One region of the Brevundimonas sp. GW822-FHT03E11 genome, then DNA from elsewhere that is predicted to be linked to it. Evidence: predicted binding sites of a transcription regulator. Region 1 holds the regulator's gene; the other holds the start of a gene.
What was found. Region 1 encodes HrcA, which represses chaperone genes, less so after heat shock. Its sites were predicted from a motif close to GTTAGCANTCNNNNNNNNNGANTGCTAAC; they were not measured.
Positions count from the first base shown of each region.

Region 2: groES (co-chaperone GroES) is a predicted target of HrcA. The motif match lies at 6,327-6,355, and genes of this name have one in related genera.

Region 1 is NZ_JBXANG010000002.1:481,004-492,882, reverse strand. Features, by position in the region: gene rpsO (30S ribosomal protein S15) at 1-211, shown strand, start outside; gene pnp (polyribonucleotide nucleotidyltransferase) at 457-2,679, shown strand; gene AC1RKE_RS05210 (hypothetical protein) at 2,749-3,123, opposite strand; gene rph (ribonuclease PH) at 3,185-3,910, opposite strand; gene hrcA (heat-inducible transcriptional repressor HrcA) at 4,017-5,069, shown strand; gene grpE (nucleotide exchange factor GrpE) at 5,066-5,698, shown strand; gene AC1RKE_RS05190 (S8 family peptidase) at 5,826-7,868, opposite strand; gene AC1RKE_RS05185 (dienelactone hydrolase family protein) at 8,156-9,064, opposite strand; gene purH (bifunctional phosphoribosylaminoimidazolecarboxamide formyltransferase/IMP cyclohydrolase) at 9,216-10,820, opposite strand; gene AC1RKE_RS05175 (heparinase II/III family protein) at 10,910-11,879, opposite strand, start outside.
Region 2 is NZ_JBXANG010000002.1:362,803-374,681, reverse strand. Features, by position in the region: gene AC1RKE_RS04695 (hypothetical protein) at 167-589, opposite strand; gene AC1RKE_RS04690 (hydroxymethylglutaryl-CoA lyase) at 657-1,571, opposite strand; gene AC1RKE_RS04685 (ArnT family glycosyltransferase) at 1,568-3,271, opposite strand; gene AC1RKE_RS04680 (glycosyltransferase family 2 protein) at 3,347-4,087, shown strand; gene groL (chaperonin GroEL) at 4,187-5,833, opposite strand; gene groES (co-chaperone GroES) at 5,971-6,258, opposite strand; gene AC1RKE_RS04665 (YMGG-like glycine zipper-containing protein) at 6,534-6,959, shown strand; gene zigA (zinc metallochaperone GTPase ZigA) at 7,008-8,228, opposite strand; gene AC1RKE_RS04655 (DUF1826 domain-containing protein) at 8,324-8,893, shown strand; gene pgi (glucose-6-phosphate isomerase) at 8,897-10,504, opposite strand; gene AC1RKE_RS04645 (hypothetical protein) at 10,618-11,094, shown strand; gene AC1RKE_RS04640 (hypothetical protein) at 11,232-11,879, shown strand, end outside.

The DNA of each region.
Region 1 (11,879 bases):
CGACACCGGCTCGGCCGAGGTTCAGGTCGCGATCCTGTCGGAACGCATCGCCAACCTCACCGAACACTTCAAGACCCACAAGAAGGATAACCACTCTCGCCGTGGCCTTCTGAAGATGGTGTCGCAACGCCGCCGTCTGCTCGACCACCTGAACAAGGTCGACGCCGGGCGCTATCAGGCGCTCATCGCCAAGCTGGGTCTGCGTCGCTAAGGGCGCGGCTCTGTGTAAGACTGTATGACGAGGCGCGGGCGGTCACGTCCGCGCCTCGTTGTGCGATTAGAACCGACCTGCGCGCCGCAGGACTTTAACGGCGCAGACGCGAGGGCCGAGCCGGTCCTCACCCGGGTCTCCGCGATGGCGCGGCGACCTTTGGATCGAAGGACTGAACGCCGACGCATCCGCCCAATGATGGGACCCCGCACGGAATACGCCGTCCGGGATACGAAAGACGAAATATGTTCGATATCAAACGCAAGACGATCGAGTGGGCCGGACGCCCGCTGACTCTGGAGACGGGCCGCATCGCCCGCCAAGCCGACGGCGCCGTGCTGGCGACCTATGGCGAGACCGTGGTTCTGGCCACCGTCGTCTACGGCCGTTCGCCCAAGCCGGGCCTGGATTTCTTCCCCCTGACGGTCAACTATCAGGAAAAGACCTTCGCCGCCGGCAAGATCCCGGGCGGCTACTTCAAGCGTGAAGGCCGTCCGACCGAGAAGGAGACCCTGGTCTCCCGCCTGATCGACCGCCCGATCCGCCCCCTGTTCGTCAAGGGCTTCAAGAACGAGACCCAGGTCGTCGTCACCGTGCTGCAGCACGACCTGGAGAATGATCCGGACGTCCTGTCGATGGTCGCCGCCTCCGCCGCCCTGACCATTTCCGGCGTGCCCTTCATGGGTCCGATCGGCGCCGCCCGCGTCGGCTTCATCGACGGCGAGCTGGTGCTGAACCCGACCGTGGACCAGATGGAAGGCTCCGAGCTGGACCTGGTGGTCGCCGGCACCCAGGACGCCCTGATGATGGTGGAATCCGAAGCCAAGGAGCTGTCGGAAGAGACCATGCTGAAGGCCCTGATGTTCGCCCACGCCGGCATGCAGCCGGTGATCGACGCCATCATCGACCTGGCCGAACACGCCGCCAAGGAGCCGTTCGACTTCCAGGCCGAAGACCATTCCGACGTCGTCGCCGCGATCAAGAAATTGGTCGGCGAGGAGATCAAGGCCGCCTACGCCCATCCGGGCAAGTACGAGCGCCGCTCGGGCGTCGACGCCGCCAAGAAGAAGGCCGCCGAAGCCCTGGTCAAGACCGACGACAAGCCCGAGGGCGTCGACAGCTCCAAATTCTCGGCCGCCTTCAAGGAGTGCGAAGCCGAGGTCCTGCGTCGCGACATCATCGAGAACGCCCACCGCGTCGACGGCCGCGCCCTGGACAAGGTCCGCGCCATCGTATCGGAAGTCGGCGTCTTGCCGCGCACCCACGGTTCGGCCCTGTTCACCCGCGGCGAAACCCAGGCCCTGGTCGTCGCCACCCTGGGCACCGGCGAGGACGAACAGTACATCGACAGCCTGCAGGGCACCTACAAGGAGTCCTTCCTGCTGCACTACAACTTCCCCCCCTATTCGGTGGGTGAAGCCGGCCGCATGGGCTCGCCCGGCCGTCGCGAAATCGGTCACGGCAAGCTGGCCTGGCGGGCCATCCGTCCGATGCTGCCGAAGAAGGAAGACTTCCCCTACACCATCCGCCTGGTCTCCGAGATCACCGAGTCGAACGGCTCGTCCTCGATGGCCACGGTCTGCGGTTCGTCCCTGGCCCTGATGGACGCCGGCGTGCCGCTGGTCCGTCCGGTCTCGGGCATCGCCATGGGCCTGATCCTGGAGCCGTCGGGCGAGTTCGCCATCCTGTCGGACATCCTGGGCGACGAAGACCACCTGGGCGACATGGACTTCAAGGTCGCCGGCACCTCGGAAGGCATCACCTCGCTGCAGATGGACATCAAGGTCCCCGGCATCACCGAGGAGATCATGAAACAGGCCCTGACCCAGGCCTCTGCCGGCCGCCTGCACATCCTCGACGAGATGTCCAAGGCCATGGACGCCCCGCGCGCCTCGCTGGGCGAACATGCGCCCAAGATCGAGACGATCAAGATCGCGGTCGACAAGATCCGTGAAGTGATCGGTTCGGGCGGCAAGGTGATCCGCGAGATCGTCGAGAAGACCGGCGCCAAGGTCGACATCGGCGACGACGGCACGATCAAGATCGCCGCCAATGACCAGGAGAAGATCGACGCCGCCAAGGCCTGGATCCAGTCCATCGCCTCGGAACCGGAAGTGGGCGCCATCTACTCCGGCAAGGTGGTCAAGGTCGTCGACTTCGGCGCCTTCGTGAACTTCTTCGGCGCCAAGGACGGCCTGGTCCACGTGTCCCAGATCGCTCTGGAACGCGTCGCCAACCCGGCCGACGTCCTGTCGGAAGGCCAGGAGGTCAAGGTCAAGTTCCTGGGCTTCGACGACCGCGGCAAGACCAAGCTGTCGATGAAGGTCGTGGACCAGACCACCGGCGAAGACATCACCGACAAGATCAACGCCGAACGCGCCGAACGCAACGAGGAGCCGCTGTCGGAAGACACCGGCGGCCGTCCCAAGCGCGAAGGCGGCGATCGCGGCCGTCGCCGTCGCGACTGAGCCTCGGCCTGAGGTTTGAATGACGAAGGCCCCGCCGGCGACGGCGGGGCCTTTTTCATAACAGCCGTCTCAAGAGCGGCATTCGGCGGGCGGATCCTTGTCCCACAGCTTGCAGGACCGGTCGATCTCGCCCCGGATCAGGGCGCAGGGATTGTCGGCGTGGCAGGGCGGATGGGTGGCCGGGCTGACCTTGATGCAGCGCTCGACCAGACGCGCCGCCGCCGCCTCGCCGATATCCGCGCGGCATGCGGTCTGGGCTGCGAGGCCTCGTTCAGCGCCCGTATCGGGCTGATCCGAAGACGCCGGACCCGGAGCCGTCTCTGCTATGGTCTGCGCGCCCGAACCGGGGTCCGCAGCGGGCGCGGTCCTGTCCTCCCCGGACTGGCAGGCGGCGACCGCGAGGGCGGCCGACAGGGCGAAACAGGCGGACAGGAAAGGGCGCATCGAAAACTCCGGGCTGAGGGTCATAGCCACGATGACCCGCCTGTTGAACGCACGAAACTCCTTAAGAGCGCACCGCCTCCAGCGCCGCCTTCTGCAGGGCGAACAGTTCGGCGCAGCCGGTCTCGGCCAGGGCGAACAGACGGTCGAACTCGGCGCGGGTGAAGCCGCGCTTTTCGCCCGTGGCCTGGATCTCGACGATCTGGCCCGAACCGGTCAGGACGAAGTTGGAATCGGCCTCGGCCTCGGAATCCTCTTCATAGTCCAGGTCCAGCACCGGAACCCCGTCGCAGACGCCGCAGGACACCGCCGCCACCTGGTCCAGGATTGGATCAGCCTTCAGCACGCCTTCGTCGCGCAGATAGTTGAGGGCCGAGGCCATGGCGACCCAGGCGCCGGTGATGGCGGCGGTGCGGGTGCCGCCGTCGGCCTGGATCACGTCGCAGTCCAGCACCACCTGACGCTCGCCCAGCGCCTTCAGATCGACGACGGCGCGCAAGCTGCGGCCGATCAGACGCTGAATCTCCTGCGTCCGGCCCGTCTGTTTGCCGGCGGCGGCTTCGCGGCGGCCGCGGGTGTGGGTGGCGCGGGGCAGCATCCCGTATTCGGCCGTGACCCAGCCCTGGCCCTTGCCCCGCATCCAGCCGGGAATGGTCTCCTCGACCGAGGCCGTCACCAGAACCTTGGTGTGGCCGAAGGTGATCAGGCACGAGCCCTCGGCGTAGCGATTGACGCCGGTCTCGATGGTCACGGGACGCAGCTGGGCGTCGGTGCGTTGCGAATGGCGCATGAGATGAGTCCTTGGAAGCTGGGGCGGCGGTGATTATCCTGAAAACGTGAGCCTGTATGCCCCCAAAACCCCGCCGTTCGACGGCGGTCCGGCGACGGGCCAGTCTCTGGCGGGGCTGGCCGGCCTGGACGCGCGCGCGCGCGACATCTTCCGGCGCATTGTGGAGAGCTATCTGGAGACGGGCGAGCCGGTGGGGTCGCGGACCCTGTCGCTGGGCGGGATCGCCCTGTCGCCGGCCTCGATCCGCAATACGATGCAGGACCTGACCCTGGCGGGCCTTCTGGCCTCGCCCCACGCCTCGGCGGGGCGGATTCCCACCCATGCGGGTCTGCGCCTGTTCGTCGACGGCCTCTTGGAGATCGGCGACCTCACCAAGGAGGAGCGGCGCGAGATCGACGCCCGCCTGGCCGGCCGGGGCCGCAATTTCGAGGCCGCCCTGGACGAGGCGTCCAATCTGCTGTCGGGCCTGGCGGGGGGCGCAGGCGTGGTCTCCAGCCCGGTGCGCGACGCCGGGGTCAAACATGTGGAGTTCGTCGCCCTGGGCGGGGATCAGGCCCTGGCGGTCATCGTCGCCGACGACGGCACGGTGGAGAATCGGATCATGAGCCTGGCGGCGGGGGTCACCCCCTCGACCCTGACGGAGGCCTCCAACTTCCTGAACGCCCGGCTGCGCGGCCGGCCCTTCGCCGAGGCCAAGCGGGAAATGACCCAGGAGCTGGAGATCGCCCGGCGCGAGCTGGACCAGGCCGCCGCCCGGCTGGTCGAGGACGGCCTGGCCGCCTGGTCCGGCGGGCCGGACCGCGAGCGGGCCCTGATCGTGCGGGGTCGGGCCAATCTGCTGCAGGACGGCGAAGGCCTGGCCGATCTTGAGCGGGTGCGGGTCCTGTTCGACGATCTGGAGCAGAAGGAACAGCTGATCGGCCTGCTGGACGGGGTGGACGCGGCCCAGGGGGTGCGGATTTTCATCGGCGCTGAAACCCGTCTGTTTTCACTTTCGGGTTCCGCCGTGATCGCGGCGCCCTATATGAGCGGCCGACAGCGGGTTCTGGGCGCCATAGGCGTCATAGGACCGGCGCGACTGAACTACGCCCGTGTCATTCCGTTGGTGGACTATACCGCCCGGGTGCTGGGCCGAATGCTGGACGGGAAAGAAACGTGAGCGACAAACCCCAGAACGATGAGCTGAACGGAATGGAAGAGGCGGAACTGAACGCCGAACACGGACTGGACGCCGAGCCGTCGGACAATCTGGCGCCGCTGGACGCCGTGATCGCCGAGCGGGACGAGTGGAAGGACCGCGCCCTGCGCGTCGCCGCCGAGATGGAGAATCTGAAGCGCCGTTCAGAGGCCCAGCAGAACGACGCCCGCGCCTACGCCATCCAGCGCTTCGCCAAGGATCTGCTGGGCGTGGCCGACAATCTTGAGCGCGCCCTGATGGCCGCGCCCAAGGACGCCGAGGGCGCCACGGCCGGTCTGGTGACGGGTCTGGAAATGACGCAGAAGGCCCTGCTGCAGGCGTTCGAGACCAACGGTCTGAAGCGGGTCGCGCCCGAGGCCGGCGAGGCCTTCAACCCCCATCTGCACCAGGCCATGATTGAACAGCCGTCGGACACGGTGCCGGGCGGAGCCGTGGTCCAGACCATGCAGTCCGGTTTCGAACTGTTCGGCCGCACGATCCGCCCGGCCATGGTGGTGGTGGCCGCCAAGGGCTCGGGCGCCCAGCCGTCAAACCCCTATGGCGGCGGCGGCGGCGAACCCCAGACTCACGCCTTCGACGGCAAGGCTTGATCACCGCCCTCCTCTGAGGGGGTTTGTGCTAGTGAATAGTGCTGGTGAGCGGCAGGTGAGCGAGGCGTTCGGCACGACGTTCGAGGCCGCACAATTCTCGCTCACCTTCACCAGCGCCGACACCCCCTCAGAACCGGCGTCGCCAGCCCCCGATCAGGGCGAACTCGGGCGCGGCGTCGGCGGTGTGGCGCGGCTCGCGGCTGGCCACGGCTTGCAGCGACAGGCTGGAGCCGTCCCTCAGACTGCGTTCGCCGCCCAGGATGAAGTCGATCTGACGCCCGCTGGGCGCCGCCGAGAAGCGGCGACGCGAATAGGTCAGGGGGTCGAAATAATCGACCGGCACGTCCGCCAGCCAGGCCGAGAAGGTCCCCCGCTCCATCCGGAGCGGCTGTGAGACGGTGAAGCTGATCCGATCGCACAGGGCGGTGCAACCCGTCAGCAGGGCCAGCCGCCAGTTGGAGCTGATCGCCGCCCCGTCCGTCGACAGGAAACGCCCTTGCGTCTCGGTGGCGCCCAGGCCCGCCTCGCCGAGCAGGGCCAGACCCGGTCGCAGGGCCCAGTCCCCGCCGACCGCATAGAAGCGGGTCCGCGACGGCAGGGCGAAGTCCGAACCGCCCGGGATGAAGGCCCCCAAGGGCCCCAGCCGTTCGTCCAGGGCGCCCAGGCTCAGCGACAGGCCGCCGTCGGCGCCGCGCCAGGCCAGGGTGGCGCGGCTGTAGGTCGAGGCCGCTTCCTCGACCCGACGCAGCGGCATGCGACGGTCCCCCCCGCCGCTCTCGGCCGCCAGGGTGAAGGCGCCGAGCCGAACCTGACCGCGCGCCGCATGATCGGCCTGGGCCAGGGCGGCGAAACCGTCGCCGGCCGCGCCCTTGAACGGAGAGACGGCGCCGCCGCGACCTTGCCAGGTGGCGAAGTTCAGGCGGCCGATCTCCAGATCCAGCAGGGCCTCCTGGCGGGGTTCGTCGCCCAGCCAGGGCGCATCGGTCAGGTCGCGGCGGGCCGTCACCGCCTCGACCGGTTCGTCAAGCTGGGCCGCCGTCAGGCTCAGCCGCCCGCCGCGGGGCAGGCTGAGGCTGGTCGTGGCGGTGCGGCTGGGTTCGAACGGCGCAGCCTGGTACGAACGGCTGGGCGCCGTCGGATAGGCGCCGCCCAGCTGGACCGCGAACATTCGATCATAGCCGTCGAACAGCACGGTCTCGAGCGCCGTCTGGCGTGCAAAGGCGTCGCCGAAGGCCGAGCCGACAAAACTGCCGGGCTCCGTCGCGGCGACCAGGGTCGCGCCGTCCGCCAGGGGCACAGAAGTGGTCCCCGCCGGCTGGAAGGCGCGCGCCAGGTCCAGAAGACCGCGGCCATAGACGACGTCGGTCCCGGCGTCCCCGGCGTCCCGCGCAGTCTCTATCAGCAGGGACAGGGCTTGGCGGCCGGTCAGATTGGGAAAGGCGTCCATCAACAGGGCCAGGGCGCCGGCGACGTGCGGGGCCGAGAAGGACGTGCCGCTGACCCGCCAGCAGCTGGTCGTATCGCAGCCTGTGACGATCGCCTCGCCCGGCGCCGAGATATAGCCCGCCGCCGCCACCCCGGCCCTGTTCGAAAAGCTGGACATGGCGTTGGAGGCGTTGTGCGATCCCACCGCGATCACGGCCCCGGCGAAGCGCGGATCGACGGCGTAGCGCGCCGGCCAGCCGGGATTGGCCTCGCCGTCATTGCCGGAGGAGGCGACGATCACCGCCCCCGAATTGACCGCCCGGAGCAGCGCGGCCTCAAAGGCCGAACCCAGACGGTCGTCGCCGCCCAGGGACATGTTGATGATCTTGACCCCATTGGCCACGGCGTAGTCCAGGGCCCGGACCAGGTCCGAACTGCTGAAACAGACGTCGGTGTTCTTCTCCTCGCAGTCGGAGATGTCGGTGCGGATCGACAAGATCGTGGATTCATAGGCGACGCCGATCGTGCCCTGGCCGTTGAAGTTGGAGGCGATCACCCCGGAGACCCGTGTCCCGTGGCTGCTGTCGGCGACATAGGGCGCATTACGGCCGGGAACCACGTCGGTCGAGGCGGCGGAAATCCGCCCGATGAGGTCCGCCTGGTCTCGACTGACGCCGGAATCGACCACGGCGACGGTGACCCCGCTTCCGGTGGCGCCGGCCCGCCAGGCGGCCTCGGCCTTCACATTGGCCAGACCATAGTTGCGCTCATACTCTCGTGACGTGGTGGACGGCGGCGCTGGGGGAGGCGGAGGGGGCGGTGGAGGAGGAGGAGGAGGGGGCGGTGGAGGCGGGGGAGGAATCACCGGCGTCACCGAACCGGAACCGCCTCCTCCACCGCCCCCGCCGCAGGCCGCCAGCGGCAGGGCCAGAAGGCCGACGCTCAGCAGAATCGTCCGCTTCAACCGTTTTCCGACCACGTCGTTCCTCCCGAGCCGCGCGGTCGGTCGCCGCGCCTTCACCCAGTAACCGCCTAATTCTTTAACGCTTTATCGAAAACCGCCAGCAGTTTGGCCCAACCGTCCTTGGCGTCCGCCTCGGCGTAGCTGGCGCGGTAGTCGGCGTGGAAGCCGTGCGGGGCGTCGGGATAGACGTCGATCCGGCTCTGGGTCTGACCGGCGCGGGCCAGGGCCTGGCGCATCCGCTCGACGCTGGCCAGAGGAATGCCCTGGTCCTGACCGCCGTACAGACCCAGGACCGGCGCCTTCAGATCGTCGGCCAGATCCACCGGCCAGGGCTGGCCGGACGAGACCTGAACCGGCGTCGCGTCGGGGGCGGGGGCCAGACGCCCGTACCAGGCCACGCCGGCGCCGATGGCGGCGAAACGGGCGGCCGCCTGCCACACCACCTTGCCGCCCCAGCAGAAGCCGGTGATCCCAACCTTGCCGTCGCGCGCCCACAGCTGCTGGCTGGCCCATTCCAGGGTGGCCGACAAGTCGCCCATCACCTGTTCATAGTTCGCCGCCCCGACGATCTGCATGATCCGGCCCATGTCGGACAGGGGCGCCGGATCTTCGACCCGGACGAAGAAGGCCGGGGCGATGGCGGCGTAGCCCTGTTTGGCCAGGCGGCGGCAGACGTCCTTGATATAGTCGTGAACCCCGAAGATCTCGGACACGACGATCACGACGGGGAAGGGGCCGTCTCCGGCCGGACGCGCCACATAGGCCGGCAGTTGAAACCCGTCCGGCGCCGGATAGGCGACCTCCGCCGTCTCCAATCCGGCGGCGTCGGTGGTGATCGGCTTGGCCTCCCTGGCCAGGGCCGCCACCGCATAGCCGGAGAAGAACAGCCCCCCCAGAGCCCCCAGCGCCCCCACCGCCCTGCGGCTGAGCTTCAGATCATCGGCGGTCTGGCCTTCGGGACGGATCAGGGTGGTCATGGGACGGCTCCAGAAACGGGGGAGCCGCCAGACCATCACGCCCTCGTTTCAGCGTCCAGTCACGAACGCGAGGACGCCGACTATGGGAAGAAGGGCGCTCAAGCAGCGAGCGACCGCGTCGCGAGCGATAGCGCCCTTCTTCCCCAAGAGGTCAGTGCCGGAAGACCCGCACGCCCGTGAAGGCCATGGCGATCCCCTTCTCGTCGGCGGCGGCGATAACTTCGGCGTCACGCATCGAGCCGCCGGGCTGGATCACCGCCGTGGCCCCGGCCGCGACGGCTTCCAAGAGGCCGTCGGCGAAGGGGAAGAAGGCTTCCGAGGCGCAGGCCGACCCCTCGGCCAGGGACTGGGTCAGGCCTTTCGCCTCGCCGGCCTCCTTGGCGCGGATGGCGGCGATGCGGGCGCTGTCGCGGCGGTTCATCTGGCCCGCGCCGATGCCGGCGGTCTGGCCGTCCTTGGCGTAGACGATGGCGTTGGACTTGACGTGTTTGGCCACGGTGAAGGCGAACAGCATGTCCTGGATCTCGGTCGGGGTCGGCTGGCGCTTCGTCACGATCTTCAGATCCGAAGGCTTGATCAGCGACCGGTCGCGGCTCTGGACCAGGAAGCCGCCGGCGACCGAACGGAACACCTCGCCCGGCCCGTGCGGATCGGGCAGGCCGTCGGTGATCAGCAGGCGCAGGTTCTTCTTGGCGGCGAAGACGGCCTTGGACTCGTCGTCGGCGCCGGGGGCGATGACGACCTCGGTGAAGATTCCAGTGATGGCGCGGGCGTCGTCGCCGTTCAGCGGCCGGTTGACGGCGATCACGCCGCCGAAGGCCGAGACGGCGTCGCATTCCAGCGCGCGGGCATAAGCTTCCGACAGATCCTTGCCCACGGCCACGCCGCAGGGGTTGGCGTGTTTGACGATGACCACGGCGGGCTGTTCGAACTCGGCGACCAGCTCATAGGCGGCGTCGGCGTCGGCGATATTGTTGTAGCCCAGCTCCTTGCCCTGGACCTGGGTCGCATAGGCCACGCCCGGCCGGCGCTCGCCGGTGCGGTAGAAGGCGCCGGTCTGGTGCGGGTTCTCGCCATAGCGCAGGGTCTGGGCCAGAGAACCGGCGATCGACTTGCGGGCCGGGGCGGCGTCCTCGACCTGCTGGGCGAACCAGGCGGAGACGGCGGCGTCATAGGCGGCGGTGCGGGCGAAGGCGCGGGCGGCCAGCCGCTTTCTCAGGGCCAGATCGGTCGAGCCTTCCGCCTTCAGCGCCTCAAGGATCAGGCCGATGCTCTCGCCGTCGACGGCGACGGCGACATAGCCGTGGTTCTTGGAGCCCGAACGGATCATGGCCGGGCCGCCGATGTCGATGTTCTCGACCGCCGCCTCGAACGAACCGCCCGCCGCAACGGTTGATTCAAACGGATAGAGGTCGATCCAGACGATATCGATGGCGCCGATGCCGTGGTCGGTCATGGCCTGGGCGTGGTCGGCCGCGTCGCGCACGCCCAGCAGGCCCCCGTGGACCACGGGGTGCAGGGTCTTGACCCGGCCGTCCATCATCTCGGGGAAGCCGGTCAGATCGGCCACGTCCTTGACCGGCAGGCCCAGTTTGGCGATCGCCGCCTTGGTGCCCCCGGTCGAGACCAGTTCGACGCCCAGGTCGTTCAGGGTGCGGGCGACCTCTTCCAGCCCGGCCTTGTCGGACAGGGAGATCAGGGCGCGTTGCGGCTTGACCCGATCAGGGGCGGGGGGAAAGTCGGGAGCGGCGGGCATGGCGGCGTCCGTGAAGGCTGGGGGAGGATGGGGCGCCCTCTAGCGCCAAACGGCCGCCTCGTCACCCCACGGACGGTTTCTGACGAGGATCAACTCGGATCGCCGCTCGCGCCTGCCGGGCTCAGCTTCCAGCGGATCCGGCTCTCGCTGTCGGTGCGGGCCGAGCCGCGCACGACGATCTGCAAGCTGCGGCGGGTCAGCCCGGCGTCGATATGGACGCTGGGCTCTATGGCCACGTCGGGGCCGTCGGTGCGGAACCACCAGCCCCGGCCCGAGGCGCCGCGCAGCAGGATCGAGCGACGGTCCCGCGCCAGCGAGGCCTGAACCCCCGGCTCCAGATGGAAGCGGATGGCGTAGGGGGCCGCGATCTGGCGGATCACCTCCTTGCGGCCGGGCGTCGGGAAAAGCTTCTCCTCCGCCCGCAACTCGTCCAGCCTCTGGTCCAGATACAGGCGCCGCTGATGGTTCAGGCCGAAGGCTTCGTTCCAGCCGTCATGCTCCATCTCCAGCCAGACCGCGCCCTCGGCTTCCCTCTGGTCGGTTGTCACATGGATCGGCGGCCCGACCAGGCGCGGTCCCAGAAGCTCGCCCTTCCAGCCACCCAAGGGTTCGTTCAGCGACCGCTCGCCTAGGGTCAGGGTCGAATGGCCGGGGGTCAGGCGAAGGGCCTGACGATCGGTGGCGGCGGGGGTCCAGCCGGAGCCGGTGACCAGACGGTCCTTGCCGCAGGCGATCTCCAGCGCCAGCGGCTGGGCGCAGGCCGTGGCGCCCCAGGCGCCGCGCGCGGGCGAGGCGGCGTCGGCGACGATGGACAACAGGGGGCTGGCGATCCGCACCAGTCCGCCGATCCGGCCGACCGGCGGATGGGTGGGATCGGCCGCACGGCTCGCCGTCGCGGCCTCGTCATGGGCGCGGGCGGCGGCCACACGGGCGGCCGATGAGGGACCGCCGCCTTGAAAACCGGCCAGCCGCCCGTCGGGGAGGGTCAGAAGGCGCAGGCCCTGGGTCAGGCGGTCGATCGCCTCCGACACCGGCTGCGGCGTCGGTTCGGACAGCTGG
Region 2 (11,879 bases), 120 kb from region 1:
GTCGGGCGGCACGGAACTTGCTGAAGGCGTATCGAAACGCCTCCGCCAGGACACGCCATGCCCGCCGCCCTCAGCCTCGCCGCCAAGGTCTTCGACGTCGCCGTCGTGGCGCTGATCTTCACCGCCTTTTCCTAAATCGTCTTTTCGCCGCCCCGCGCACCGGCCGTCAGTTGGCTAGGTCGAAATCCTTGCGCGACGCGATGATGGTCACGATGAAGCCGGCCAGCACGTCCAGCAGGATCATCACCACGATCAGAAAGAAGGTCGAGGTGGCGAAGCCGCGGATCAGCAGGAATTCGACCAGGACGATGATGAACAGGACCATCGACAGGGCGTGATTGACGATGGCCACCCTCTGGCTCGACGTCGATTTCACCAGTTCGAAGAACAGCAGGATCAGGCCGACGAACAGGATCAGGTCGCCCGAGCCCACATTCCACTGGGCCCCTGACGCCATGGGAATGGAGAACAGCGGATCACGCAGCAGGGCGTCGGCCTGGCTCATGCCGCCGTTTCCGTCTGCGCCGAACAGCACGACGATATTGTAGAGGACCACCGGGATCAGCAGCAGGGGTATGGCGATCAGCATGGCGGCTCCTCTCCCCGGCGCAACGGCTGCGCTTCTCAAGCCTGATTAACCCTATTGCGACCGTTCGTCACGTGCGGGGAAAGCCGCCGGCGCGACTGAGGGCGGACGGCGCCGGGCGGCCCAGGGCCGCACCGATCCAGCGCGCCGTCTCGATCAGGGCGGCCAGGTCATAGCCGGTCTGAAACCCGGCCCGCTCCAGCATATAGACCAGATCCTCGGTGGCGATGTTGCCGGTGGCGCCCGGCGCGAAGGGACAGCCGCCTATGCCCCCGACCGAGGCGTCCAGCACCTCCACCCCCGCCTCCACCCCGGCATAGGCGTTCGCCAGCCCCGTATTGCGCGTGTCGTGGAAGTGCAGGCGAAGGCGCGCATCCGGCGCCGCCCGGCGGGCGGCCTCGACCTTGCGCGTGACCGCCCAGGGATCTCCGGCGCCGATGGTGTCGGCCAGGGCGATTTCACCGACGCCCAAGGCGCCGATCGCCCCCACAAGGTCGCCGACCTGCTGAACCGAGACTTCTCCGTCAAACGGACAGCCCCAGACGCATGACAGGGTCGCCGACAGAGAGGGGACAACGTCGGACGTCTGGCTGTTGTGACGGCGGGCGACGATCTCGCCCAGCATAGCCAGCTGGTCCTTGACGGCCAGGCCCTGGTTCTTCAGGCCGAAGCCGTCGGTGGCGGAAAGCGAGACATTGACCTCGTCCACGGCCGTGGTCAGGGCGCGATCATAGCCTCGGCCGTTCAGCACCAGACCGATGCGGCTGCGTCCGGCTTCGTGAGGCAGGGCCGCCATCACCGTTTCCGCCCCGGCCATCTGCGGCACATATTTAGGATGGACGAAGGAGACGGCCTCGATCCGCCGGGCTCCGGCCGCCTCCAGCCGCCGCACCAGCTCGGCGCGGACGGCGGGGTCCAGCACGGCCTTTTCGTTTTGAAGCCCGTCACGGGGCCCGACCTCGACGATCTGGATGAGGCGGCTCATCGCGTCGCCGCCGTCGCGGGGGCGGCTTGCGTCGCAGGCTCCGCCGTGCGGGGCGGAGGCGCATAGACGGTCAGGCTCACCTCGTCTCCGGCGGAATAGTTGTAGCCCCGCACCACGCCGACCGCCCGGCCCGCCACACCCAGCCGCCCGGCGGCGGCGCGGAAGGCGTCGGCGTCTCGCCCTTCGACGATGGCCGGCCGCCCTTCGGCCAGGGCGCGGGCGGCGCCTTGGGCGTCCGTCAGATCCGTGTCCCGACCGGTCAGGAAGACGAAGCTGGGCTCATGGAAGCCGGTGATGGCGACCGGTCCGGGCGTGCGGCCCTGGCGGGGATGCAGGTCGGCCGCCTCCAGGGTCTTTTCCAGCCGAGGTGCGATGGCCAGGGGACGCAGCTGCCGGATCGTGCCCGACAGGGCGGCGTGGGCCACGATCCCAAAGGCCAGGGAGGCGACGAGCGCCGCCGCCGGCGCCCGGTTCAGCAGCAGAAAACCGCCGACGGCTGCGGCCGCCAGGGCCGAACCGACCGTCAGGGCCGCCCAGGTCTGGGCCGTCGAGGTGCCGTAGACGGTCAAGCCATAGACGGTGATGCCGCAGATCAGGACGGCGGCGAATACCGCCAGGGCCGCGCCGGTGATCCGCGAGACCTTGCCGATCGGCCGGGCCAGGGCGGCGGCGGCCAACAGGGCCAGGGCGCCGAAGGTCGGCAGGGTGTAGTGCCACAGCTTGGTCGGGGCCAGTTCGAACATCAGCCAGCCGGGAACCAGCCAGCAGACCAGGAAGCGAATGGCCGGCTCGGCCCGACGGGACCAGCCGGTCGCGACGGCGGCAGGCAGCAGCAGGGTGGAGGGGAAGAACAGCAGGGGCGCGAGAAGCACATACATTCCCGGGAAGCCGGAATGGCTTTCATGGGCCCCGGCGATCTTGGGCGCCAGGTCGCCGCCGATGGCTTCGCGCCAGAAGCCCCCGTCGGTGGCGATGGTGATGGCGATCGCCCAGGGGCCGACCATCAGGGCCACCAGCGGCAGGCCCCAGCCCCAGCCCAGCCGGCCCAGCCAGCGGACGTCGCGGTCCCAGATCGACAGGGCCAGGATCGCCAGGGCCACGACCAGAAGGCCGATCGGCCCCTTGATCAGGATCGACAGCCCCAGGCCCAGCCAGAACAGAAGCTTGTGGGGCCGGATCGGGCGTTCCCCGGCTCGGGTCGCCATATAGATTCGCGCCAGGGCGGCCATGGCCAGGGTGGTGGCGCCGCACAGCATGGCGTCCGTCTTGGCGATCCCGGCCTCGGTGGACAGAAGGAAGGTCGCCCCCATGATCGCGCCGCCGAAGAAGCCGACGCGCGCGCCCAGCAGGGCCGAACCCGCCCAGGCGACAGCCCAGGCGGCCAGCATGGCCCCCAGGAGAGAGGGGATCCGATAGGGGGCGATCTCGCGATCCTCGGGGTCCGAGGTCAGGGCGACGGCGGCGGCCTGCAGCCAATAGATGCCGACCGGCTTCTTCCAGCGCGGCTCGTCCTGGAAGCGGATGTCCACATAGTCGCCGCTCTCCAGCATCTGGACGGTGGCCTGGGCGAAGCGGCTTTCGTCCCGATCCAGCGGCGGCAGGAGCAGCAGGCCCGGCAGGCCGGCGACCAGCGTCAACAGGGCCGCCAGCAGGGGGCCTCTCCAGCCGGCGATGCGGCGATCCAGATCGAAGCTCTTCATGAGAGACTCCTTACACGGGGACCGGGCCGGCGTCAGCCGTCTCCCCTAAGCCGTCGATCTCGTCTATGGAGCGGCATGACCGCCCAAATCGCTCCTGACGCGCCCCAGATCTCCGTCGTGGTTCCCGTTCACGACGAGGCCGGCGCCGCCGTGCCCCTGGCGCGTGAAATCGCGGCCGCCTTCGCCGGCCGGTCCTATGAAATGATCTTCGTCGACGACGCCTCCAGGGACGCGACCTTGGCCGAGCTGAAGGCGGCCATGGCCGAACTGCCGACCTTGCGGGTTCTGGCCCACGGAACCAATGCGGGCCAGAGCCGGGCGGTGCGCACCGGGGTGCTGGCGGCGCGGGGATCGGTGGTGGTGACGATGGACGGCGACGGTCAGAACCCGCCGGCCGATGCGCCCCGGCTGGTGGACGCCCTGCTTGCGGCCCCCGCAGACGTCGGTCTGATCGGCGGGCGACGGGCCAAGCGCCAGGACAGCGCCGCCAAACGCCAGGCCTCGGTCTGGGCGAACCGCATCCGTCGTCGGCTGCTGGGCGACGACGCCGACGACACCGGCTGCGGGCTGAAGGCCTTTCGCCGCGACGTCTTCCTGCGGCTTCCCTATTTCGATCACATCCACCGCTATCTGCCGGCCCTGATGATCCGCGAGGGTTACCGAAACCAGTATCTGGACGTCGATCACCGCCACCGCGAAACCGGCCGGTCGAAATACACCAACTGGGGCCGGCTGAAGGTCGCCTTCGCCGATCTCTTGGGCGTCATGTGGCTGAAGAGCCGGTCGCGCCGGCCGGGGGCGATCTCCGAATTCTGAGCGCGATAATCCAGACGCTCACAGAACGGGCGCGACAATAGAAAAGGGCGGGACCTCGCGGTCCCGCCCTTCTGCATTTCAGCGTCGGAAGGCTTGGACTTAGAAGTCCATGCCACCCATGCCGCCCATGCCGCCCATGTCAGGAGCGGCGGCGCCGCCCGACTTCTTGGGGGCGTCGGCGACGGCGGCTTCCGTGGTGATCAGGATGCCGGCCACCGAAGCGGCGTCTTGCAGGGCCGTGCGGACGACCTTGGCGGGGTCGATGACGCCCATCTTGACCAGGTCGCCGTACTCTTCCGTCTGGGCGTTGAAGCCGAAGGAGGCGTCGTTGTTCTCCAGCACCTTGCCGACCACGATCGAGCCTTCGACGCCGGCGTTTTCGGCGATCTGACGGATCGGGGCCTGCAGGGCGCGACGGATGATGGCGATGCCGGCGTTCTGGTCGGCGTTGTCGCCCTTGACGTCGGCCAGGATCTTGGAGGCCTTCAACAGGGCGATGCCGCCGCCGGGAACGATGCCTTCGTCAGCCGCAGCGCGGGTGGCGTTCAGGGCGTCGTCGACGCGGTCCTTCTTTTCCTTCACTTCGACTTCGGTCGAGCCGCCGACGCGGAGAACCGCGACGCCGCCGGCCAGCTTGGCCAGACGTTCCTGCAGCTTTTCCTTGTCGTAGTCGGAGGTGGTGTCTTCGATCTGGCGCTTGATCTGGGCCACGCGGGCTTCGATGTCGGCCTTCTCACCCACGCCTTCGACGATGGTGGTGTCGTCCTTGGTGATCGAGACCTTCTTGGCCTTGCCGAGCATGTCGAGCGTGACGCTCTCCAGCTTGATGCCCAGGTCTTCCGAGATGACTTGGCCGCCCGTCAGGATGGCGATGTCTTCCAGCATGGCCTTGCGGCGGTCGCCGAAGCCCGGCGCCTTGACGGCTGCGACGCGCAGGCCGCCGCGCAGCTTGTTGACCACCAGGGTGGCCAGGGCTTCGCCTTCGATGTCCTCGGCGATGATCAGCAGCGGACGGCCCGACTGCACCACGGCTTCCAGGATCGGCAGCATGGCCTGCAGCGAGGTCAGCTTCTTCTCGAACAGCAGGATCAGCGGCTCTTCGAGAACGGCCTCCATCTTGTCGGCGTTGGTGATGAAGTAGGGGCTCAGATAGCCGCGGTCGAACTGCATGCCTTCGACGACGTCGACGGTGGTGTCGGCGGTCTTGGCTTCTTCGACGGTGATCACGCCTTCATTGCCGACCTTGGCCATGGCCTGGGCGATCAGCTCGCCGATTTCGGAGTCGCCGTTGGCCGAAATGGTGCCGACCTGGGCGATTTCCGAGTTGTTGGAGACGGGCTTGGAGTTGGTCTTGACCTCTTCCAGCACCAGGCCGACGGCCTTGTCGATGCCGCGCTTCAGATCCATCGGGTTCATGCCGGCGGCGACGGCCTTCAGGCCCTCTTGCACGATGGCTTGAGCCAGAACGGTCGCGGTGGTGGTGCCGTCGCCCGCCTTGTCGTTCGTCTTCGAAGCGACTTCGCGGATCATCTGGGCGCCCATGTTCTCGAAGGCGTCTTCCAGCTCGATTTCCTTGGCGACCGAGACGCCGTCCTTGGTCGAGCGCGGGGCGCCGAAGGACTTCTGGATCACGACGTTGCGGCCCTTCGGACCCAGGGTCACCTTGACGGCGTTGGCGAGGACGTTGACGCCGCGCAGCATCTTGTCGCGCGCGTCGGTGTTGAACTGTACGATTTTAGCGGCCATGCGGGCAGCTCCTTTTGTGTGAGTGGCGAGTGGTTAGTGGCGAGTGGCGAGGATCTGAGATTGGGGCGACGGCGGCGGTTTCGTCCGGAAACCTGCTCGCCACTCGCCACTGATCACTCGCCACTGAGGGCTGAGCCTTAGCTCAGCACTCCAAGCACGTCCGACTCTTTCATGATGATCAGGTCTTCGCCGTCGATCTTCACTTCCGTGCCCGACCACTTGCCGAACAGGATGCGGTCGCCGGCCTTCAGCTCCAGGGCGTTGACCTTGCCAGAGTCGTCGCGGGCGCCGGGGCCGACGGCGACGACTTCGCCTTCCTGAGGCTTTTCCTTGGCGGTGTCGGGGATGATGATCCCGCCCTTGGTCTTGGATTCTTCTTCAACGCGCTTGACCAGCACGCGGTCGCCGAGCGGACGAAACGCCATCGGTTGTCTCCCTTGATCCCCCGAATGGGGCGATTTGAACAATGGGTCAGCCTCTCCGCGACCGCCGTTTTAGCAGCCGACCACAGAGAGTGCTAACGCGAGCGGGAGTTAGTCAGAGGGGGGCGGAGCGTCAAGCGCTGCCGCGTGTGAAACTTCCGCGACGTATGAACCCGCGATGAACGTCGGCCTCCGAACCCGTTCAAACGGCGCCCGCTAAAACGACCTCAACGCTCGCGATCCCCGGAAGACGCGAGACGATTCAGAGGAGACGGACCATGTCCAAGCTGTTGAAGATCACCGCCGCCGTCGTCGCCCCCGCCGCCGCCCTGGCCCTGACCGCCGCCCCGGCTTCGGCCCAGTCGCGTGACCGCGACGACACCGCCCGCAACGCCCTGATCGGCGCCGCCGTCGGCGGACTGGCGGGCGCCGTCTACGGCAATGGCGACGGAACCTATATTGCGGGCGGGGCCTTGGCCGGCGCGGCCTTGGGCGCGGCGGCCTCGTCCAACCGCGGATCGGACTGCGGCTATTATCGCGGCGGCCGCTGCTACCGGAACCAGGGCCACTGGGAGCGCGAACACGGCATCAACAGCCGCGATCCGCGCTGGGAGCAGCGCCGCGACTATCGCGACTATCGCCGCGACCAACGTTACGACCGTCGCGATGACCGGCGCGACTACCGCTACGATCGCCGCTGGTAGGCGACAGGCCTGAATGAAGAAGGGGCGCCGATCGAGGCGCCCCTTTTGTCATGCCGCGTCCCGACGCGGCCCCCAATGCGGGAAAGGGTCCTCCAGCCTGGCCCAGCCCCTGGGTCCGCGTTCCATCTCGAACCGGGTCAAGAGGGCGGCGTCGAACATCAAGGTCAGCAGATCGCGGTTCATGTCCTTGCCGATCAGGACGATCTCCTGACGCCGGTCGCCGTAGGGCTGACGCCAGACGGCCTCGATCGCCTTCAGCCATTCGGGATTGTCGTCGGGCCAGCGGTCGCGCGGCGCCGAGGCCCACCACAGTCCGCCCCATTCATGCTCGGTCACCGCCCCCGCCTGGCTCCAAGAACCGACATAGTCCATCCGGCTGGCCAGCCAGAAGAAGCCCTTGGAGCGCCAGACGCCGGGCCATTCGCGCTGCAGCAGATCGTAAAAGCGCCGGGGATGAAAGGGTCTGCGCGCCCTGTAGACGAAGGTTGAAACGCCGTATTCCTCAGTCTCGGGCGTGACCTCGCCGCGCAGGGCCTGGGACCAGCCGGCGGCCTGTTCCGCCCGTTCCATGTCGAACAGGCCCGTGCCGACGACCTGATCCAGGGGCACGGCGCCGCGCACCGCCTGGATGATCCGGGCGCGCGGATTGAACTGGGCCATCATCGCCTTCAGCGTCCCAAGCTGCGTCTCCTCCAGCAGATCGCACTTGTTCAGCACGATGACGTCGGCGAACTCGATCTGGTCGATCAGCAGATTGGCGACCGTGCGTTCGTCATCCTCGCCGAGATGCTCGCCGCGGGTCTTCAGCCGGTCGGTCGAGGGATAGTCGCGGTGGAAGTTGAAGGCGTCCACCACCGTCACCATGGTGTCGATCCGGGCCAGATCCGACAGGCTGAAGCCGTCCTCGTCGCGGAAGTCGAAGGTGGCGGCGACCGGCATGGGTTCGGAGATTCCGGTCGATTCGATCAGCAGACAGTCGAACCGCCCCTCGCGCGCCAGCTTGCCGACCTCGATCAGCAGATCCTCGCGCAGGGTGCAGCAGATACAGCCGTTGGACATCTCAACCAGCCGTTCCTCGGTCCGCGACAGGTCCGCCCCGCCGCCGTCGCGCACCAGGGCGGCGTCGATGTTCACCTCGCTCATGTCGTTGACGATGACCGCGACCCGCAGCCCGTCGCGGTTCGCCAGGACGTGGTTCAGCAGGGTCGTCTTGCCGGCCCCGAGAAAGCCGGACAGGACGGTGACGGGCAGGGTCTTGAACTCGGACATGACGGCGCTCCACGCTGCTGCGCCGAGCTTGACCACAGCCCGGCGACTGTGAGAGTTACGTTATATTATAACAAGCATAGTCAGCAAGGTTTTCCATGGCGGTCGGCGCAGTCGTCCAGGGGCAGGCGCCCACGGTCTTCACCACCCTGTTCGAGCCGCAGGTGCGGATGGCGATCTGGTCGCGGCCCAGTCCGATGCCGCCGGACGCCTTACCCCCTCCGGACTTCACCGCCGACTGTGACGGGCGCTGGATCGCCACGTCCGGCCCGGCGCCCGAATGGTTGCTGCAGGATATCGAGGGATTGGCGGAGATTGTGGCGGCGATCAGCGGATACGACGCCTGGCGCGCGCGGTGGGAGACCGTGACCCGGCGCGCCTGCCCGCGGTTTCATCAGGACGCCGTTCCGGTGCGCCTGATCGTCGCCTATGAGGGGCCGGGGCCCGAATGGGCCTTCGCCGGCGAGATCGGCGAGGATCTGGACGGACGCAAGATCGGCACGCGCCGCCGGGTGCGCACGCTTCATCCCGGCGACGTCGCCGTCATCAAGGGCGCGGCGCCGGGCTGGCAGGCCTGGCCGGACTTGCCGGTGGTCCTGCACCGCTCGCCGCCGGCCGGGAGACGCACCCCCCGGCGCGTCCTGACGATCGACTCCGCGCCGGCCTGAGCCTCAGTCCATCAATCGCGTCATCAGGCCGGCCGTGGAAGGGTCCAGATCGGCCGACGGACCGCCGGCGTGGACGTCCTTCAGGATCGCCTTGGCCAGGACCTTGCCCAGCTCCACGCCCCATTGGTCGAAGCTGTTGATGTCCCAGATCACGCCCTCGACGAAGGTCTTGTGCTCATAGAGGGCCAGAAGGGCGCCCAGGGTCTGGGGCGTCAGACGGTCCATCAGTATGGCGGTCGAGGGGCGGTTTCCGGTGAAGGTCCGGTGGGTCGCCAAACGGGTCGCCTCTTCTTCCGACAGGCCCTGGGCCAGGCCTTCCGCCTTGGCGGCTTCGGTGGTCTTGCCCAGCATCAGGGCCTGACCCTGGGCCAGGGCGTTTGACCAGAGGGGGGATTCCGGCGCGTCTCCGTGGGTCTTGGCCACGATGACGAACTCGGCCGGGACGATCTTGGGGCCCTGGTGGATCTGTTGGAAGAAGGCGTGCTGGCCGTTGGTGCCGGGCTCGCCGAAGACGACGGGGCAGGTCTGGCGCGTCACGGGCGCGCCGTCGCGATGCACCCGCTTGCCGTTCGACTCCATCTCCAGCTGCTGCAGGAAAGACGGCAGGCGACGCAGGGCGTGGGCGTAGGGCGCCACGGTGCGGGCGGGCCGGTTCAGGCCGTCAACGTTGAAGACCTGGGCCAGGGCCAGAAGGATCGGGGCGTTCCGCTCCAGCGGGGCCGAGACGAAGTGATCGTCCATGGCCGCCGCCCCGGCCAGCATGGCCTCGAACACGTCCCAGCCCAGGGCGATGGCGCACGACAGGCTGACCGCCGACCACAGCGAATAGCGTCCGCCGACCCAGTCCCTGAACGCGAAGGTGCGGCCGCAGCCGAAGGCCGCCGCCTTGTCCGGCGCCGCCGTCACCCCGATGAAGTGTTTCGTCATGCCTTCGACCGGCAGGGCGGCCGCCAGCCAGGCCTTGGCCGCCTCGGCGTTGGCCAGGGTTTCCTGGGTGGTGAAGGTCTTGGACACCACCACGACCAGGGTGGTCTCGGGATCGAGCCCCGTCAGGGCCTCGGCCATGTCGCGGGGGTCGATGTTGGCGACGAAACGCAGGTCGATGGACGGCTCCAGCGGCCGCAGGGCGTCCCACACCACGCGCGGACCCAGGTCCGAGCCGCCGATGCCGACATGGACGATGGCTTTGAACCGTTTGCCCGTCGCCCCCGCCTCGGCGCCCGCGCGCACGGCTTCGGCATAGGTCTTCATGTCGGCGCGCACCGCGTCCACCTCGGCCGAGACCGGCTCGCCCAGGGCCTTGAAGTCGGCGCCGGCCGGGGCCCGCAGGGCCGGATGCAGCACGGCCCGGCCCTCGGTCAGGTTGACGGCCTCGCCGGCGAACAGGGCGGCGCGACGGCCCTCGACGTCGCAGGCGTGGGCCAGGTCCAGACAGGCCTCGAAGGCGTCCCGGGTCCAGCTCTGTTTCGACAGATCCAGATAGAGACCCGCCGCCTCGACCGACATCCGCGCCAGACGGTCCGGATCGGCGGCGAACTGGTCCACGATACGGGCTTTGCCCGCCGTTGCGGCGGCGGCGTCGAAGGCGGTCCAGGCGTCGTTGCGGGTCATCAGTCGTCCTCGGGAGGAGAAATCTTGGGAAGACAAGGAAGGTAAACACTCGTTTACGGGTCGAGCGTATGCCGGTTCAACGTCCTAGCCGACGCTGAAACAGGAAGTCACCCATGTCCTGCGGCCTTGCTCTCACGATCGCCCTGACCCTGTCCAATCCCGCCGTGGCCCTGGCGGCTGATCAGCCCGCTGCGGCCGCCGGCGCCCCCGTGTCCGTGGCGGCCGAGCCCCTGTTCGCCGACATCGTGGCCCGGTCCGGGAGGCTGAAGGCGATGGTGGACGGCTGGGCGGCGTCAAAGGCTGCGGACGACGCTGGTTTCTTCACCAGCCAGGCCTTCACCGGCTTCAAGGCCCAGGCGGACGAACTGGCGGCCCTGGACCTGCAGGGCCATCTGATTCTGAAGGAACGGGGCACCGACGGCGATCTGAAATGCATCCTGCGCGGCATCTCCGAGGACATGCCGAAAAAGGTCCAGGCGGTTCAGGCCGCCGCTACCCCCGCAGAGCGCGCTACGGCCCTGTCGGAACTGTCTTATTTGCTGAACGACAATGTCGAAGTGATCACCGCCCCGCCTCAGCCTGAGGTCTAGCGAGCGAAACCCCGACCTCTGCGGGTTGCGGGTTGCGGGGGTGACGGTGCGGGTGCAGGCTGGGGGAAACCGTTTCCGGAGTCCCCATGGCTGGTCTTGCGCCCCTGATCGCCGTTGCCGCATCAATGGCCGCGTCAATGGTCGAATCCGCGACCGTTCCGCTCGGCGCGGTGCGCGGGGCCGAGCCGGTCGCCCTGGCGCAGCGGATACTGCCGCCGGAGACGGCGGCGCGGATCGAGGGCGGCCTCGTCCGGCGACAGTGGCTTCCGGGTCAGAGCTATTTCATTCGCTTCGACGAGCGCCCGAGCGTCCATTCGGACGGCCTGTGCCGCCGCACCTCCCACGTCGCCTCGGCCGGGGCGCCGCGCGTGGGCGAGGAGGCGGCCGACGACACGCCGCTGGCGCTGACGCCTTTTCAGACCGTCGTCTTCTACGCCCCGACCTATCCGAACCTCGCCTCTGATGCGGGGTGTCTGTCAGAGGGCGGCTGGATCGGCGCCCCGGAGCGCGAGCTTGAACCGACCCTGCGGATGCTCGACCGGCTGACGCGGGCGATGGCGCGGGCCGCCGGCCCCGACGAACTGGGGTTCGCCCTGTCATGTCGTTCGGACAAGCCGGAAGATTGCGCTGATCCGCGACGCGCCCTGGCCGACCTGCCGCTGGACCGGCTGCTGGGCGTTCGGCTGAAGAACACCGTCTATCAGGAAGAGCCGACCGAGGGCCGGGTGCGGGTTCGAAAGATGCAGCCGGTCGTCGACGACCGCTGGCCCGAGGCCGAGGTCCAT